One region of the Pseudarthrobacter ribosi genome, then DNA from elsewhere that is predicted to be linked to it. Evidence: riboswitches for the same ligand, from Rfam matches in the RefSeq annotation. Region 1 holds a riboswitch; the other holds the start of a gene.

What was found. Region 1 has a riboswitch for S-adenosylmethionine ahead of metX (homoserine O-acetyltransferase MetX). Riboswitches for the same ligand answer to the same signal wherever they lie in the genome.
Region 2: linked by a shared signal. The riboswitch ahead of ACZYZ5_RS13515 (cobalamin-independent methionine synthase II family protein) and the one ahead of metX (homoserine O-acetyltransferase MetX) in region 1 are both predicted to bind S-adenosylmethionine.

Annotation. Positions count from the first base shown of each region.
Region 1 is NZ_JBVAYZ010000007.1:46,338-51,238, reverse strand. Features, by position in the region: gene ACZYZ5_RS09270 (MFS transporter) at 1-1,293, opposite strand, end outside; gene ACZYZ5_RS09265 (DinB family protein) at 1,457-1,996, opposite strand; gene metX (homoserine O-acetyltransferase MetX) at 2,098-3,276, opposite strand; SAM riboswitch class IV at 3,288-3,403, opposite strand; gene ACZYZ5_RS09255 (bifunctional o-acetylhomoserine/o-acetylserine sulfhydrylase) at 3,538-4,854, opposite strand.
Region 2 is NZ_JBVAYZ010000013.1:10,566-15,466, forward strand. Features, by position in the region: gene ACZYZ5_RS13495 (O-acetylhomoserine aminocarboxypropyltransferase/cysteine synthase family protein) at 1-339, shown strand, start outside; gene ACZYZ5_RS13500 (CoA-binding protein) at 336-833, shown strand; gene ACZYZ5_RS13505 (hypothetical protein) at 830-1,027, opposite strand; gene ACZYZ5_RS13510 (adenylosuccinate synthase) at 1,286-2,575, opposite strand; SAM riboswitch class I at 2,861-2,966, shown strand; gene ACZYZ5_RS13515 (cobalamin-independent methionine synthase II family protein) at 2,978-4,186, shown strand; gene ACZYZ5_RS13520 (uracil-DNA glycosylase family protein) at 4,357-4,901, shown strand, end outside.

The DNA.
Region 1 (4,901 bases):
CAGGAAGAACACCGCCACCAGCGTGACCATGCACGCGCCGAGCAGGTAGACGGCCACCGGAGTGGAGGACTTGAACTGGCTCAGCAGGGCGACGGCGATGATCGGAGCCAGCGAACCGGCGACGATCGAGGTGACCTGGTAGCCGAGCGAAACACCGGAGTAGCGCATCCGGGTCGGGAACATCTCAGCCATGAGGGCCGGCTGGCCGGCGTACATCAGGGCGTGGAAGAGCAGGCCGATCGTGATCGCCGCGAGGATGATGAGGTCGTTCTTGGTGTCCATCATTGGGAAGGCGAAGAAGCCCCAGGTGCCGCCCAGGATGGCGCCGGCCATGTAGACCGGTTTACGGCCGAAGTGGTCGGACATGCGGCCGACCATCGGGATCACGGCGAAGTGGATTGCGTGCGCCACCAGCAGCAGCAGCAGGATCCGGGAGGTGTCCGTCTGAACGATCACCTTCAGGTAGGTAATGGAGAAGGTGACCACGAGGTAGTAGAGGATGTTCTCCGCGAACCGCAGGCCCATGGCGGTGAAGACGCCACGCGGGTAGCGGCGGAAGACTTCGGCGACGCCGTAGCCCTTGTTCTCAGCGGCGACTTCCTTCTGTGCCTCCAGGAAGATCGGGGCATCCGTGACCTTGGTCCGGATGTAGTAGCCGACCAGTACGATCACGGCGGAGAGCCAGAAGGCCACGCGCCAGCCCCAGCTGAGGAAGTCGGCGGAGGACAGCGTGGCGGACAGCGTGAACAGCACGCCCGTGGCGAGCAGGTTGCCCAGCGGGACCGCGGACTGCGGCCACGAGGCCCAGAAGCCGCGGGACTTGCTCGGGCTGTGCTCGGCCACGAGGAGGACGGCGCCGCCCCATTCACCGCCGACGGCGAAGCCCTGGACAAAGCGCAGGAATACCAGGAGGGCCGGTGCCCAGTAGCCGATCTGCTGGAAGGTCGGCAGGCAGCCCATCGCGAAGGTTGCAACGCCGACCAGGATGATACTCAGCTGGAGCAGCTGCTTGCGGCCGAACTTGTCGCCGAAGTGGCCAAAGACGATGCCGCCGATCGGGCGGGCGACGAAACCAACGGCGTACGTGACAAAAGCGGCAATAATGCCGTCCAGTTCCGAGCCGGAGTTCGGGAAGAACAACTTACCAAAGACAAGGGTCGCGGCCGAGGCGTAGAGGAAGAACTCATACCATTCGACAACGGTGCCGGCCATGGAGGCCGTTACTACCTTCTTCAGTCCGGACGACTTGACGTCTTCCTCTTCGGGGCGCCTGGCGGCGTTTTGTGTACTCATTTCGACTCCTTCGGTGTCTCCGTCGACACCCTATGGACCTCTGGACAATGGACGCGGCGTGATTTGTGACACGCGGCATCATTCTCAATGAGTATGGGCGCTCCCGCCCTGAGCCTCAACGGCCATTAGTGCAGAGCGTATCTGCAAAATTGCACAAATGGTCTCATTCTCCGGTGCTTCCGTCCACGGATTCGCGGAGGAGGTCGGCATGGCCGTTGTGCCGCGCGTACTCCTCGATCATGTGGCACAGGATCCAGCGGAGGTTAGGCGCCTGCCCGTCGGGCCAGGCACGCCTGGCCAGCGAGTCCAGCCCGCCGCCGGCCAGGGCTTGGGCAACGAGGGAGCGCGAGCGCCCGACGGCATCCTGCCAGCGTGCACGGAGCTCGGCGGCGGAGTCCCCGGCGGCTGAGTGAAACTCCCAGTCCGGGCGTGCCTTCCAGTCCACCGTGTTCCATGGCGGCTGCCGGTCCTGTCCGTGCAGGGAGTGGGAGAACCAGCTGTCCTCCACATAGGTCATATGCTTCAGCAGCCCGCCGAGGGTCACAGTGGAGGCGGCGGTTTTCTCGTTGAGGCCTTCGGCATCGAGGCCGGCGCACTTCCACTCGAGGGTTGCCCGTTGGTAGTCGAGGAAGCCCAGGAGCGTGGCAGCCTCGCCGGCAGCGACGGGAGGTTCCGGACGGCCCTGTTCATCGATGATGGTCATGCGCCGTGAGCCTACCGGCGGACTCGCCGCAGAGGAAGCCCGGGGCCGGACGCTCTTCTGCCGGACCGGCGTCGGTCCCGCAAAAGACCAGCCGAAGTGGACTAGCCGAAGAAGTACCGCCGGAGCTGGCTGGTGAGCTGGCCGATCTCGGTCAGGAAACCGTCGTGCCCGATCGGCGCCTCGATGGTGTGCACGGCGACGTCGCCCGGCAGGGCAGCGGCGAGCGCGTGGGACTGGGCCGGAAAGTACAGCCGGTCCGAGTCGACGGCCGCCAGCAGGAATTCCGCCGTGGCCGGAGCCAGGGCCTCGGCGAGGGCACCGCGGCCCCGGCTGATGTCATGGCTCATGAGCGCTTCGGTGATGGCGATATAGCTGTTCGCGTCGAAGCGGCGGACCAGTTTGTTGCCCTGGTGGTCGAGGTAGCTCTCCACCTGGTAGCGGCCGCGCCCGGCGAGGGATCCGGCTTCCAGCGGGGCCTCGGAGTCCTGGGCGTTCCGGCCGAAGCGTCCGTCCAGCTCCGCGGCCGAGCGGTAGGTGATGTGCGCAATCCGCCGGGCCAGGGCCAGGCCCGCTTCGGGTTCCGGACCTCCGTAGTAGTCCCCGCCGTTGAAGTTGGGGTCCTGCCGGATGGCGAGGGTCTGCGCTTGGGCGAAAGCGATCTGTTCGGCGGTGCTGGCGGCGCCGACCGAAATCACGCCGCAGCGCAGGACCCGGTCCGGGTAGCTGACGGCCCATTCCAGGGCGCGCGCCCCGCCCAGGGAACCGCCGAGCACGGCGTACCAGCTCCGGATGCCCAGGGCGTCCGCGAGCCTGGCTTCGGCCTCGGTCGTGTCCCGCAGCGTGACGAGCGGGAACCGGGAGCCCCAGGGCTTTCCATCGGGCGCCGGCGTCGAGGGACCCGTGGAGCCGTAGCAGCCGCCGAGGATGTTGATCGAGACGACGAAGTACTTGTCCGTATCCACCGGGGCACCGGGGCCGGCGAGCTGCTCCCACCAACCCGGCTCCTCGCTGGCGCCGCGGGTGACGTGGGTGTCCCCCGTCAGCGCGTGCTCGATCAGCACTGCATTGGAGCGGTCCGCGTTGAGGGTCCCCCAGGTCTCGTAGCCGAGGGTGACGTCCGGCAGCCGGGCCCCGGATTCGAGGTCGAGGTCGCCGATCCGGAGGTGCCGGACCGTTCCGTCCGGGACAGCGCCGGCTGGCGCCGTGTCTCCCGGGGCCGGGGCAGGCGGGTGGGAGGTCTTGCTTACAGGTACACCCTGGCGGGTGACGGCAATCGTCATTTGAGGACCTAACTTCGCGCTTGCCCGCCGTCAGCTGACCGGCAGGCCAGGTCTTCACCCGGGGCACCCCGCCGCGAAAGGAGGGTTGCCGGCCAGCAAGCCGGGGCTGTCGCTGGCACTCATGACCTCCACAGAGTCTACGAAATGCGGCGCCCCGGTGGCGAAGATTGTGACGAACTTATGACTCGCCGCGCGCTTTGCGGCGTCAGTCCGGCCCCGGCGCCCGGGCCACAGGGCCGGGACGCCGGGCGCCGGGGGGGCTCAGGCGCTCTTGGCCGCGCGGAATCCGGCGTCGAGATCGGCGAGGATGTCATCGATGTGCTCCAGGCCCACGGAGAGCCGGACCAGGCCGGGGTTCACCCCGGCGACGGTCTGCTGTTCAGCAGACAGCTGGCTGTGGGTGGTCGACGCCGGGTGGATGACCAGCGAGCGCACGTCCCCGATGTTGGCCACGTGCGAGTGCAGCTCGAGGGCATCGACGAAGCGCTTGCCCGCCTCCGCTCCCCCGGCGATGTTGAAGGCGACGACGGCGCCGGTCCCCTTCGGTCCGTACTTGCGGCCGCGCTCGTACCAGGGGCTGGACGGCAGCCCCGCGTAAGCGACCGATTCGACGTCGTCCCTGGCTTCGAGCCATTCCGCCACCTTGCTGGCGTTGGCGACGTGCCGCTCCACGCGCAGGCTCAGGGTCTCAAGGCCCTGGGCGATGAGGAAGGCGTTGAACGGCGAGACCGCCGAGCCGAGGTCGCGCAGCAGCTGGACCCGTGCCTTGAGGATGTAGGAAAGGTTGGCGCCGAGGGCGCCGTCCTTGCCCAGGTCCCGGGCGTAGACCAGGCCGTTGTAGGTGGGGTCGGGGGTGTTGAAGCCGGGGAAGCGCTCCGGGTCCTTGCCGAAATCGAAATTGCCGGAATCCACGATCACGCCCGCGATCGCGGTCCCGTGGCCGCCAAGGTACTTGGTGGCGGAATGCACCACAATGTCCGCCCCCCATTCGATCGGCCGGATGAGGTACGGCGTCGAAAGCGTGTTGTCCACGATCAGCGGGACCCCTGCCTCGTGTGCCACCTCGGAGATGCCCTCGATGTCCAGCACGTCCTGGCGCGGGTTGGAGACCACTTCCCCGAAGAACAGCTTGGTGTTGGGCTGCACGGCGTCGCGCCACTGGGCCAGGTTGTCCGGGTCCTCCACGAACGTCACGGAGATGCCGAACTTCTTCAGGGTGTGCGCCAGCAGGTTGTACGTGCCGCCGTAGAGGCTGGGGCTGGCAACCACATGGTCGCCGGCCTCGGCGACGTTCAGGATCGCGAAGGTCTCCGCCGCCTGCCCAGAGCTCAGCAGGAGGGCAGCGAGTCCGCCCTCCAGGCTGGCCACGCGCTGTTCCACGGCGTCCTGGGTGGGGTTGCCGATCCGGGTGTAGATGGGGGCGAGTTCGGCGAGGGCGAAGCGGTTGGCGGCGCTTTCGGCACTGGGGAAGACGAACGACGTCGTCTGGTAGATCGGCAGCGAGCGGGCGCCGGTGGCGCTGTCCGGCTCCTGGCCGGCGTGGATCTGGCGGGTTTCGAAGGACCAGGCACTGGACATCGGGACACTCCTTAAGGGACCGGGCACAGGCCGCCCCGGAGCCCCTC
Region 2 (4,901 bases), on a different contig from region 1:
TTCATCGAGTCCCTGCAGCTGGCCTCGCACCTGGCCAACGTCGGCGACTCACGGACCCTCGTGATCCACCCCGGCTCCACCACCCACCAGCAGCTCAGCCCCGAACAGCTTGAGTCCGCCGGTATCCCCGAGGACCTGATCCGGATTTCGATCGGCCTGGAAGACATCGAGGACATCCTCTGGGACCTGGACCAGGCCCTGGACGCGGCAACCGAAATGGCGGCCGACGGTGTATCCGCGGAAGCGGCGCATCGCGCCGCCGAGGAACGAGGCGGTGTGTCTAAGCCGCGTGCGGATGCACTGTCGGCCGACACCTGCACGATCGGAGCACTGTCATGAGCAGCGAAGAAACCCGTACCTGGACCGGGCCGTCCGCGCCGGAACGGCTGACCCTGCTGCGGCAGGCGACGTCCATTGCGATTGTTGGCGCCTCGGACAAGCCGTCCCGGGCGAGCTACTTCGTGGCGACTTACCTGCAGTCCTCCACGCGCTACAAGGTGTATTTCGTGAACCCGGTGGTGAAGGAGATCCTGGGCGAGAAGACCTACGCCTCGCTCGCGGACCTGCCGGAGAGCCCGGACATCGTGGACGTGTTCCGCAAGCACGATGACCTGCCGGGTGTCCTCGACGAGGCCATCGCCGCCGGCGCCAAGACGCTCTGGCTGCAGCTCGGTTCCTGGCACGAGGACGTCGCGAAGGAAGCGGAAGCCGCCGGGCTCGACGTCGTGATGGACCGCTGCGTGAAGATTGAGCATGCCCGGTTCCACGGCGGCCTGCACCTGGCCGGCTTCGACACCGGGGTCATTTCCTCCAAGCGTCAGGTCCTGGCCTAAGGTTCCCGGGCCCGGCCGGCGTCGTCGTCCGCTGCTGTTCCTGGGGTCGGTGGCGTGCCAGGTGCGGTATCGACGAAATCTGCGCCCTCGGCCGGATCCTGGGAATGGAGCCGGATCTCCGACACGTCGGCGGTCGGATCCCCCTCAGCCGGAGCCTCGCTGTGGCGCCGTTCTGCGCCAGGCGTGTCGCTCATGTCGCGTCCTTTCGTGTGACTTCCCTGCCGTATCCCCGGGTCGCTGCCCAAAGGTCTGCAGTGGGGGCCATCGATGTGTCGGGATACTGCTTCTCTCATCGTGGCTCGGACACGATTCCGGGTCAATATCTCCGGGAATCCGGTACAGCCGCGCCGGCCCTGGCGGGAACCACCGAGGACCCAACGACGACGGCGGCGGGCCACCTTTCCAGGTGACCCGCCGCCGTCGTACCTCAGCTGTTGAAGCGTCAGTCAGTATCAGTCGTTGATCAGGTCGTTGATCACGATGGTCTGGTCCCGGTCCGGGCCGACGCCGATCGCCGAGAAGCGCGTGCCGGAGAGCTTCTCGAGGGCCAGCACGTAGTTCTTGGCGTTCTCCGGGAGGTCCTCCAGAGTGCGGGCGCCGGTGATGTCCTCGGTCCAGCCTTCGAAGTGCTCGAAGATCGGCTTGGCGTGGTGGAACTCGGTCTGCGTCATCGGCATTTCATCGTGCCGGACGCCGTCGACGTCGTAGGCCACGCAGACCGGGATCTGCTCAATGCCCGTGAGCACGTCCAGCTTGGTGACGAAGTAGTCCGTGAACCCGTTGACGCGGGAGGCGTGGCGCGCCAGCACGGCGTCGTACCAGCCGCAGCGGCGCGGCCGGCCGGTGTTGACGCCGAACTCGCCGCCCGTCTTCTGCAGGTACATGCCCATCTCGTCGAACAGCTCCGTCGGGAAGGGGCCTGCGCCCACCCGGGTGGTGTACGCCTTGATGATGCCGATGGAACGTGAGATGCGGGTGGGGCCGATGCCCGAGCCCACGGAGGCGCCGCCGGCCGTCGGGTTCGAGGAGGTCACGAAGGGGTAGGTGCCGTGGTCGACGTCCAGGAACGTGGCCTGGCCGCCCTCCATGAGGACCACCTTGCCCTCGTCCAGGGCGGTGTTCAGGACATACGTGCTGTCGATGACCAGCGGGCGGAGGCGCTCGGCGAAGGACAGGAAGTACTCCACGATCTCGTCCACCTCGATGTCGCGGCGGTTGTAGACCTTGACCAGGAGTTCGTTCTTCTGCCGCAGCGACCCTTCGACCTTCTGGCGCAGGATGGAGGCGTCAAAAACGTCCTGGACGCGGATGCCGAGGCGGGCGACCTTGTCCATGTAGGCCGGGCCGATGCCGCGGCCGGTGGTGCCGATGGCGCGGCTGCCGAGGAACCGCTCCGTGACCTTGTCCAGGACCTGGTGGTAGGGCGCCACGAGGTGGGCATTGGCGGAGACACGCAGCTTGGAGGTGTCGGCGCCGCGGGCTTCGAGGCCGTCGATCTCCTGGAACAGCGCCTCAAGGTTCACCACACAGCCATTGCCGATGATCGGAATCGCGTTGGGGCTCAGGATGCCAGCCGGAAGGAGCTTAAGCTCATACTTCTCACCGCCTACGACGACGGTGTGTCCGGCATTGTTGCCGCCATTGGGCTTGACGACGTAGTCGACTCGGCCACCAAGCAGGTCAGTGGCCTTACCTTTGCCTTCGTCGCCCCATTGGGCTCCGACGATCACGATTGCTGGCATGGGATCCTCCCCCATTCGTTCGGGCTGAAGTCCGGGTGACTCACCTGGGTGGTCACCGGAGCTCAGCGCCGTTCATGAGAATGCCCCGAATCTACCGCTGTGCTCTTACCATCAACGCCAGAGTCCGGGGCTCTTACCACCCAAGTTTAGCCGATCAAGGTCGCGGCAGTTCATTTGACCATCCAATGGACTTCCCGCCGGCCGCGGCCCGCGACGCGGCGTCCAGCCAGCGGAACTCCGGCGCACGGACTTGCGCAGGCCGGCCGGGTGGAATTAAGTGAGAGTTGACCATCCCGAGCGGCCGAGGGACCTGGACCGTTGACGCCGCAGCAACCCTGCCCGGACACAGCCTTGTGGCGGCGACGGGTGCTACCGCCAGGACCGATGGAAAGGAAGCGCCCCATGCGCCAGAACACCGACCATATCCGCGCCACACACGCCGGATCCCTGCCCCGCACCCCCGAACTCATCGCCGCGAACGAGGCCAGGGAAGCAGACGGCGTCACCCCCGAGTTCCTGGATCTGCTGGAAACCTCCGTGGTGGACATCGTCCAGCGCCAGAAGGACCTCGGCATCGATATCCCCAACGACGGCGAATACGGGCACACGATGTCCAGCTCGGTGGACTACGGCGCGTGGTGGAACTACTCCTTCAGCCGGCTCGGCGGCCTCGAGCCGACGGACGTCGACCGCTGGGCTGACGCCGCGGTGCACCGCTCCACACCGGGCAACATCGTGCTGACCTCGTTCCCGGACCGGCGCGACCGGCAGAAGTTCAGCGAGGCCTACGACGACCCGTCCGCCGGGATCCTGGCGCACCGCAAGAGTGTCACGCAGCCAAAGATCGCCGGCCCGCTGCACTACACCGGGCAGGATCTCGTGGGCTCGGACATCGCCAACCTCAAAACCGGCCTGGCCGCCGCCGGACTCGCCGAAGGCTTCGTCGCTTCCCTCTCCCCCGGCTCCTGCGCCCGCGTCGCCAACGAGTACTACAAGACCGATGAGGAACTCCTGTACGCCTGCGCGGACGCCATGCGCGAGGAGTACAAGGCCATCATCGACGCCGGGCTCACGGTCCAGCTCGACGATCCGTCGCTGGCCGAAAGCTGGGACCAGATCAACCCGGAACCGAGCCTGGCGGACTATCTCAAATTCATCCAGCTCAGGGTTGAAGCCACCAACTGGGCCCTGCGCGGCCTCCCCCAGGAGCAGATCAGGCTGCACGTCTGCTGGGGTTCCTGGCACGGCCCGCACACCACGGACATCCCCTTCGCGGACATCATCGGCTCCGTGCTGCAGATCAATGCCGGCGGATACTCCTTCGAGGCCGCGAACGTCCGCCACGAGCACGAATGGCGGGTCTGGGAGGACACCGAGCTCCCCGACGGAAAGGTCATCATCCCCGGCGTCGTCTCCCATGCCACCAACGTCGTCGAGCACCCCGACCTGGTGGCGGACCGGATCGTACGCTTCGCCAACTTGGTGGGCCGGGAAAATGTGATTGCTTCCACAGACTGCGGCCTCGGCGGCCGCGTGCACCCGCAAATCGCCTTTGCCAAGCTGGAATCCCTGGGGGAAGGCGCCCGCCGCGCGACCACGAGGCTCTGGTAATCCGACTTCGGCAGAAACGTCATTTCGCAGGGCTTGATAGACTAATAAGGATCGACCAGGAATCGGTCCACACCACATTTCAAACCACACCGTGCTTGGCATGCCCCGGTGCCCGGTATGCCGCGTACGGTCTGGCAGCTTTACCAATCCCGCAGGAGACTCAGCAATATATGACAGCCTTGGCCACTGAAAATTCACGCGAACAGCTTCTGAGCCGCCGCTACGAACCTAGCGTTGCAGCCGTCAACGAGCTGTGCGACACGCTGCAGGCAACCAAAGCTGGCACGAACGTCCCGTATGTGGACCCGCTGCACGACGTCGACGAGTGCCGGATCATCAGCCTCTTCTCCAACATCGGGACCGAGGACGAGTCCGGTTTTATCACTGCCGGTGACGAGGAAGCGGCCACCCGCCTGCTCGGCGTCCAGTGGAAGCTCGGCCTGCGGCCCGAGTACGTGATGCCCTGGAACGTCCACCCCTGGTACGTGCCGGGCGAGCCCAACGGCAAGTTCACGCCGGACCAGATTTCCGCAGGTTTGAAGCCGCTGCTGAAGTTCCTCGCCGTCGTGCCCCGCGCCTCGGTGATTGTGGCCCACGGCACCGAGGCCAACCGCCTCGCGAACCTTCTCCTCAAGACCGAGGTGCCCATGATTTGGCGCCGCGGCCTCAAGACCTACAAGGTCCGGTCGCTCAGCGGCCGCGCCTTCGCCGGAAC